Defluviitalea raffinosedens: one gene and its partner. The protein of the gene in region 2 interacts with the protein of the main gene of each other region in a pairwise test. Links are inferred from orthologs where the notes say so. Each region holds a gene or a part of one and is shown on either strand. Other genes may lie near its edges.

Region 1 (3,836 bases), on a different replicon or contig from region 2:
CCCAGAGGGAGTAGATTTTGGAACTGAAAAAGCTTATTTAGTTGTTGGCCTTGCAGGAACTGACGATGAGCATTTAAGCATTTTGTCAAATCTCGCAGCCATTATAGAAGACGAGAAGATCGTAGAGCAGATGAAAAATACAGCTGATGCAGAATTCGTTTATAAGGTACTTACACGACAATGAGGAGTGAAATCTATGATTGTAACCGTTACATTAAATCCTGCATTAGACAAAACCATTCAGATAGATACTTTTCGCATTTCTGAAGTGAACAGAGTGTTATCTGTCAGAGAAGATGCAGGGGGCAAAGGCATCAATGTATCCAAGCTTATACATAGTCTAGGCGGAGAGACAATCGCTGTCGGTGCAGTGGCCGGTGCAGTGGGAGACTTTATTGAAAAACAATTGGATGAACTGGGTACACCTCATGATTTTGTGCATACAGAAGGCAATACAAGAACCAATACAAAAATAGTAGATATTTCTTTAAAAACGTATACGGATATCAATGAACCAGGCACTCCGCTTTCCCAAGAAGCACTGGACCAGATAGAAGAAAAAATCTTTAAATATGCAACGGAAGATGGGGTTGTAGTTTTTTCGGGCAGTATACCTAGTAACGTTGGGAAAGATATATATGGGCGCTGGATTAAAAAAGTGAAGGCAAAAGGTATAAAGACCATTTTGGATGCAGATGGAGAACTGCTTAAAAAAGGCATTGAAGCTGGACCATATCTCATCAAACCTAATATCCATGAGCTGGAAATGCTTTATAACAAAAAATTTGAAACCAGGGAAGAAGCCATACGATTCGCTAAGAATTTGTTGGATTATGACATAGAAATTATTGCATTGTCTATGGGAGGCCATGGATGCGCTTTTATTACAAAGGATAAAATATATTTTGCAAAAGCAATACCTGTAGAGGTAAAAAGCACGGTAGGAGCTGGAGACTCAATGGTTGCAGCCCTTGCCTACGCCATTCAAAAAAATGCATCCCTTAAAGAAGCTATCAAACTGGCGGTGGCAGCAGCTACAGCCAGTATTACGAATGAAGGAACCCAGATGGGTACAAAAGATCAGATTGAGTTCTGGAAAGATCGAGTAGAATTTGAACTTCTGGTTTTATAACCTTTTAGATTATTGTAAATACTACAAAAGCATTAAAAAAAATAAAGGAGGATTTAATATGAAGCAAGTAGAAGTAACATTGATGAATGAGGAAGGTTTACATGCAAGACCTGCAAGTATTTTTGCAAAAACTGCTTTTAAATTCAAATCAGACATTAAAGTATACAAGAATGGAAATAAGGATAAAGAGTATAACCCTAAAAGCATTTTATCCGTACTGAGCATGGGTGCAGCCAAAGGAGATACATTATTGATTACAGCAGAGGGAGAAGATGAGGATTTAGCTGTAGAAGAACTTAAAAAGCTTGTAGAAAGCAAATTTGGCGAATAAGGGGGATACGGATGGACTTTCTTAAGGGAGTTGGAGTATCACCCGGAATTGCTATAGGCAGAGTATTTCTAAAAGAAGATATTGCCATTGAGATTAAAAACGAAACAATACAGAATCCAGAAGAGGAAATAAAAAGATTTAAAGATGCCATAGAAAAAAGTAAACAGCAATTACAGGAGCTGTACGAATACGCTTTAAAAAAAGTAGGAAAACATGAAGCGCAGGTTTTTGCTGCCCATACCATGATTTTAGAAGATGAAGAACTGATTGAAAAAGTAAATGAGAAAATTCGTACAGAATTCAAAAATGTCGAATGGGCATTAAAAGAAGTTACGGATGAATTTATTAAACTTTTTGAAGAAATGGATAACGAATATCTAAAAGAAAGAGCATTGGATATCAGAGATGTTACGCTAAGAATGCTAAGGAATTTATCAGGCATTGAGGATCATAGCCTTGTACTTCTTAAAGAACCGGCTGTGGTTGTAGCAAAGGATTTAACACCTTCTGATACAGCACAGATGGATAAAGATAAAGTGATTGGCTTTATTACAGAAGAAGGCGGCAAGACTTCTCACTCTGCCATTATAGCCAGATCTTTAGAAATTCCAGCCGTTGCAGGCCTTAGTGGCATCACTTCGCAAGTAAAGCATGGGGATATGGTTGCTTTTGACGGTTCAGAAGGAAAAGTCTATATTCATCCTGATGAAAAAACAATAAAGCATTTCAAAGAAAAGAAAGAAAGATATGAACAGCGCATTCAGCTGTTTGAACAGTTAAAGAACAGTGAAGCCATTACAAAAGACAACATTCGACTGGAAGTTGCTTGCAATATCGGAAGTCCGGCTGATGTTGATCGTGTGATAGAAAAAAATGCAGATGGCATAGGACTGTTTAGATCAGAATTCTTATACATGAACAGAAATGATTTCCCATCAGAAGAAGAACAGTTTGATGCTTACAAGACGGTTGCTCAGAAAATGAAAGAAAAACCTGTGGTCATCAGAACTTTTGACATTGGTGGGGACAAAGAGTTAAGTTATCTAGACTTTCCAAAAGAAATGAATCCTTTCTTAGGCTGCCGTGCCATTAGATTTTGTCTTGAACGCATCGATTTATTTAAGACACAGTTAAGGGCTATTTTAAGAGCCAGTGCATTTGGAAATATTAAAATGATGTTTCCTATGATATCAATATTTGATGAATTGGTTCAGGCAAAACAGATTTTAGAGGAAGTGAAAGAGTCTCTCCGAAATGAAGGTATTGCATTCAATGAAAAAATGGAAGTAGGCATGATGATGGAAACTCCTTCTGCTGCCTTACTCGCAGATTTATTTGCAAAACATGTTGACTTCTTTAGTATTGGAACCAATGACCTCATACAGTATACCCTTGCTGTAGACCGTTTAAATCCCCATGTATCCCATTTATACAGTCCATACAACCCATCCGTATTAAGAAGCATTAAAAATATTATTGATGCAGCCCATAAAGAAAATGTTTGGGTTGGTATGTGTGGTGAAGCAGCATCCGATCCTAAATTGGTACCTGTATTAATAGGTATGGGTCTGGATGAATTTAGCATGAATCCTGCTTCAGTTCTGGAAGTAAAATGGATGATCAGGCAGCATTCCAGGGAAGAAATGAAGGCTGTTGCAGAACAAGTATTGAAGTTTGCAACAGCGGATGAAATAGAAAGATTTTTAGAGAGCAATGACAACATCCATTTATTTTAATTTTGAATCATACATGCTAAAGAAAAGCATATGCTATAAGCTATGCTTTTCTTTTATTCAAAAAATTGTTAAAATAGCTTATAACACTAAAACCGGCAGCAGAGGAATGTAATATTATTTAATATTTTACATTGAGGGGGATGAACATGAGTAAAGCGGTTGTGCTATACAAATCAAAATATGGCAGTACAAAGAAATATGCAGAATGGATTGCCAATGCATTAAACTGTGACCTGTATGAATGTTCTAAGATTAAACCTGAAAGCTTATTATCCTACGATACCATAGTTTTCGGGGGAGGATTATATGCCAGCGGTATTAATGGTGTTTCCCTTATTACTAAAAATTTTCAGCGCATAAAAGATAAACAGATCATTGTTTTTACTGTAGGCTTATCCTCAACGGATGAAAAAGAAAAATTTAAGCCTATCTTAGAAAAAAATTTTACCCAAGAAATCCTAAACAAGATCAAGATCTTTCATCTTCGGGGAGGCATTGATTATAAAAAACTTAACTTTATCCATAAGATTATGATGAGTATGCTAAAGTCCATAATATCCAGGAAAAAGCCAGAGGAAATGACGGATGAGGACAGAGGAGTGTTAGAGACTTTTGGAAGCAAAGTGGACTTTACGGA
Region 2 (4,586 bases):
GGTATTAAAAATCTGGACAATGGTTCCGTTGCAGGGAGCAACGACCAAGCCATTATTGGGTTCAATAGCCACTCCATCTCCAACCATTTTTGCTGAAAACACTTCATCAGGAACCTCTGTAATATCCATCAGTTTTCCAGAAACCGGTGCAACGATATATACTTCAATACTTTTCTTTAAAAATCCAAACATAAAAGCCCTCCTTTTAATGTGAAATGCTTATTTATTTATGAATGCTTTTATATAAAATACCATTATAGTATATAAAAACATTCATAAATAAACATAAATCTCGTTACGGGAGAAGGGTCTCCCGTAACGAGATTTTCCCTTTTCTTACAGAAGACGTTTTATTTCATTGGCAATAAGTTCTGCTTTTGTTCCTACAACTACCTGCAGATTCTTTTTATTGGGACGAAGTACACCAGTTGCGCCTAAAGCTTTAAGTTCTTCGTCTTTTATGATGCTGGCATCATTAACTGTAAGACGCAATCTCGTAATACAAGAATCTACTTCAACAATATTAGATTTGCCACCGAGCTTCTTAATATATTCTCTTGCCAAACCGGAAAGTCCCTTATCTGCAATCAGATCATCTGCTTTTCCGCCTTCTTCATCCACTCTTCCCGGAGTTGGAAGATCCATTTTTTCAATAATAAATACAAACAAGAAATAGTAAATAATACCAAATACAATTCCTACAGGAATAAGCAGCCATCCTTTGGTGGCAAGCCCCATATTTAAGAAATAGTCAATCGCACCTGCAGAGAATCCAAATCCGTGACGAATGCCCATTACATAGGTAACAGCCATAGATACACCTGTTAGAAGGGCATGCGCAACATAAAGTGCTGGTGCCAGGAACATAAACATAAATTCAATAGGTTCTGTAATTCCTGTTAAGAAAGAAGTAAAAGCGACTCCAAGCAATGCACCTGTAACAGCCTTACGGTTTTCCTTTTTGGCAGTTTTAATCATTGCCAATGCAGCTGCAGGAAGACCAAACATCATCACTGGGAAGAATCCTGTCATAAACATTCCGGCAGATGGATCCATTAAACCCTGTGCAGGAATTTGCGCAAAGAAACGGTTCAAATCTCCTGTAGCTCCGTTAAATTCTCCAAATACAAACCATGTAAAGCTGTTAATAACATGGTGAAGGCCCACTGGAATAAGCAGACGATTTAAGAATCCAAAAGCAAATGTACCCGCTGCACCGGCTGCTACCATGCCATGGCCGATCGCATCGATGATTCCTTGAACTGGAGGCCAGACATAACCAAATATCAATGCCGCAATAATCATAACTAAGGAAGTAACAATGGGTACAAATCGTCTTCCGCCAAAAAATCCTAAGAAATCCGGTAATTTTATATCATGATATTTATTATATAAAAGTCCTGCTGCAATCCCTGCAAGCATCCCTGCAAGAACCCCCATATTGATTGTATCATTAATAGCTGCTGTACCTTTCGTCAGAACAAAGTAACCTACAGCTCCAGCCAAAGCTGCCGATCCATTATTGTCTTTTGCCAAACCAACAGCAACTCCAATAGCAAACAAGATTGCCAGATTGTCAAATACCGCTGAACCGGCACTTGCAATAAAAGGAATATTAAATACATCTTCCGCACCTAGACGAAGCATCAGTGCTGCAACCGGCATTACAGCAACAGGAAGCATTAATGCCTTCCCCAATTTTTGTAACTTTCCAAATACATTACTCATTCTGACCCCTCCTAAAATATAATAGAATAAAATTTATAAATGTTTCTACCCTCCTTTCGTTATACATTTAATAATCATAATAAAAATTTAAAAAAGGCATGAACTCACATCTTAGAAAATAATTATTTCTAAGATATAAGCTCATGCCTGAACAACCGTCAGTAACACGCTTACTATTCTTTATTTGATTTCATTAATTCCCTTAATCTTTCAATATGAATCGCCATATATCCTAATTCATCATCCGTAATCCTAATGTCTTTATATTGCTTAATATGATCTGCAATATTTCTTGCAATCTCAAAGGAAAATGAAAAACGCTGCTTGATTGTATCTAAAAGAGGATTTTCAACCTGCTTATTCTGCTCCATCCGATTAATTGCAAGCCTTAAATGATTGACCAACCGATAATACGAAAGATCTTGGGGATCAATTTTGTAATCTAAAGCCTTTTCAACAATTTCAACAGCTTCCTTAAGAAGCCTTGTATCTTTTACCGTTTCTGAAATACTTTTATTTTGTCTCGCAGAGTGCAGATGAAGGGCGATAAAACCTATTTCTGATTCGGATATTTCTGTTTTTAATCTGTTTCTGATAATCTCTTCTCCTATTCTTCCTATTTCGAATTCTCTAGGATATAAAGTCTTGATTTCAAATAAGAAGGGATTATTGATCTCCATTCCATTTTTAAGCCGCTCTACAGCAAAACCTATATGGTCCGCAAGTACAATATGAATGTGATCGTTTAACTTTCCAAGTTGCTCTTCTGCGATGGTAATGATTTCTTCACATGCACTTATGACGTCTTCATCCAGTTGCTGTAAAAGAGAAAAATACTCCTCTTTGATCTTTTTGTCAAAGGTGCGAAACTCCTTTTCGATTTGACTTTTATCTACTTCGATAATGGCTTTTTCTTTTTTACCAAATCCAAGTCCTTTTCCAATCAAAACTACTTCCTGGTGATTTTGAAGGTCTACTGCAAGAATCACATTATTATTCATTACTTTTTTTATTTGATACCTTGACTTGTTTGTCAAAGGACTCCCCCCAATAATCGGATAACCAATACAAAAAACAAAAAGGCATAAACCCACTCACTTACGAAAAAACTTCATGAATAGATTTATGCCTGATAACCAGTAACACATCTACATTATTTACTATTTGTCCATATAATAACATTATTCTGGATATTATGTCAAGAGCCAATCGTATGCAAATTAGTTCTTATTATAAGTTTATGCCTTTAAGCTTTTTAATATGTTACCCATTTAAAACATATTTTTCAATCGCCTTGGCAACCCCTTCGTTATCACAGGTATCTGTTATTTGATCGGCCACCGCCTTAACATTAGGTGCTGCATTCCCCATAGCAATTCCAAGACCAGCATAAGAGATCATTTCTATATCATTTTCACTGTCCCCTATGGTTAGAATCTCTTCTTTAGCATATCCATATTTTTGAGCAAGCCAGTAGATTGCTTCTCCCTTGCTGACATCTTTTCTTACAATCTCAATATAATTAAAGCCTGTTCGGATCAGCTTGTAATCCGGATGATTGATTCTCTGTGTTAATGTCTTAATCTCTTCTTCATTTTGAAAAGACAGAAGAATCTTCGTGGGATATTTGATAACCGAGAAATCCTCTATAAGCTCTGCTTTCATTCCTGATATTTCTTCAATGATTTCTCTGTCATCCCAATTCTTTTGTGTGTAGTACCGATCCATATCAAATACATATACAGGCATTTCTACGCCTTTTAATTGCTCAAGAAGCTCATAATAATCTTTATCTTTAATGAATGCCTTAAACACCTTTTCTCTTTCTTTTGGTGAAGTAATCACCGCTCCATTTAAAGAAACATATTCATCAACCAGTCCTAAATGCTTCGTAAAAGCATACATAGAATCCCATAAACGTCCTGAAGCCAATACCACTTTAATGCCTTTTTTAATACATTGGGTCAATACCTTTTGAGTATTTAAAGTTACTTCATGTTTTGAATTTAGTAAAGTTCCATCCATATCAATCCCGATAAGCTTATACTGCATTATTCTCCCTCGCTTCTAATGGCTTAATCTTACTTCATGTTAGCATAAGGGTGAATTAAAGTAAATGCATATAAAATGCATATAAAAATTTACCAATCCTATTGACTTTCATTTAACTTATTATATAATGTAATTAACATATGAATATTCGTTCATATGTTCAGACGTAGAAAGGAGTTTTATTATGGAATATAATGGAATAGAAAAATGTGACTCTACGATCATTCATGAAGATGTTATAGAAAAAGTAAAAGATTCCATGCCCCCTGAAGAAACTTTATATGATTTGGCAGAATTATTTAAAGTATTTGGAGACAGTACCAGAATCAGAATACTTCATGCCCTGTCAGCTTCCGATATGTGTGTATGTGATATTGCCGCACTCCTTGGAATGACACAATCGGCTATTTCTCATCAACTCCGGGTATTAAAACAAGCAAGACTTGTAAAGTACAGAAAAGAAGGAAAAACCATCTATTATTCTCTGGCAGATGACCATGTGACTCAAATCTTTGCCCAAGGTTTAGAACACGTTAATGAGTAATTGCAAGGGGGGAAATCCTATGGTTAAAAAAGAACTGATTTTAGAAGGATTGCACTGTGCTAACTGTGCTGCAAAAATTGAAACTCAAGTAAAAGCTATTCCAGGAGTTCAAAATGCATATATTGATTTTGTATCTCAAAAACTCACATTAGAAATTAATTCTCCTGGTACAATAGCCTCTATAATAGAAAAAGCATCAACGATAGCTACATCTGTCGAATCCGGTATCCGTGTACTGGAAAATACACCTAAAGAGACTAAG

What was found. The genes of interacting proteins can lie anywhere in the genome.
Region 1: the proteins of JOD07_RS01560 (region 2) and ptsP interact in binary tests that used the Escherichia coli proteins (3 or more experiments, as listed by UniProt). The link is inferred for Defluviitalea raffinosedens from one-to-one orthologs.

What each region holds. Positions count from the first base shown.
Region 1 is NZ_JAFBEP010000010.1:18,807-22,642, reverse strand. The notes cover bases 912-3,836. They hold ptsP (phosphoenolpyruvate--protein phosphotransferase), read left to right. Parts: upstream 912-1,474; coding sequence 1,475-3,199; downstream 3,200-3,836. Other genes in these bases: JOD07_RS08745 (flavodoxin domain-containing protein), read left to right, coding at 3,346-3,836; JOD07_RS08755 (HPr family phosphocarrier protein), read left to right, coding at 1,191-1,463; pfkB (1-phosphofructokinase), read left to right, coding at 912-1,132. In the rest of the region: JOD07_RS08765 (PTS mannitol transporter subunit IIA), read left to right, coding at 1-184; more of pfkB, read left to right, coding at 197-911. UniProt on the Escherichia coli protein: General (non sugar-specific) component of the phosphoenolpyruvate-dependent sugar phosphotransferase system (sugar PTS).
Region 2 is NZ_JAFBEP010000001.1:311,207-315,792, forward strand. What follows is about bases 834-3,598. They hold JOD07_RS01560 (PRD domain-containing protein), read right to left. Parts: upstream 2,766-3,598; coding sequence 1,902-2,765; downstream 834-1,901. Other genes in these bases: nagE (N-acetylglucosamine-specific PTS transporter subunit IIBC), read right to left, coding at 834-1,728; JOD07_RS01565 (Cof-type HAD-IIB family hydrolase), read right to left, coding at 2,992-3,598. Also shown: JOD07_RS01550 (PTS sugar transporter subunit IIA), read right to left, coding at 1-192; more of nagE, read right to left, coding at 337-833; more of JOD07_RS01565, read right to left, coding at 3,599-3,780; JOD07_RS01570 (ArsR/SmtB family transcription factor), read left to right, coding at 3,965-4,324; JOD07_RS01575 (heavy metal translocating P-type ATPase), read left to right, coding at 4,344-4,586. UniProt on the Escherichia coli protein: Mediates the positive regulation of the beta-glucoside (bgl) operon by functioning as a transcriptional antiterminator. This is an RNA-binding protein that recognizes a specific sequence located just upstream of two termination sites within the operon.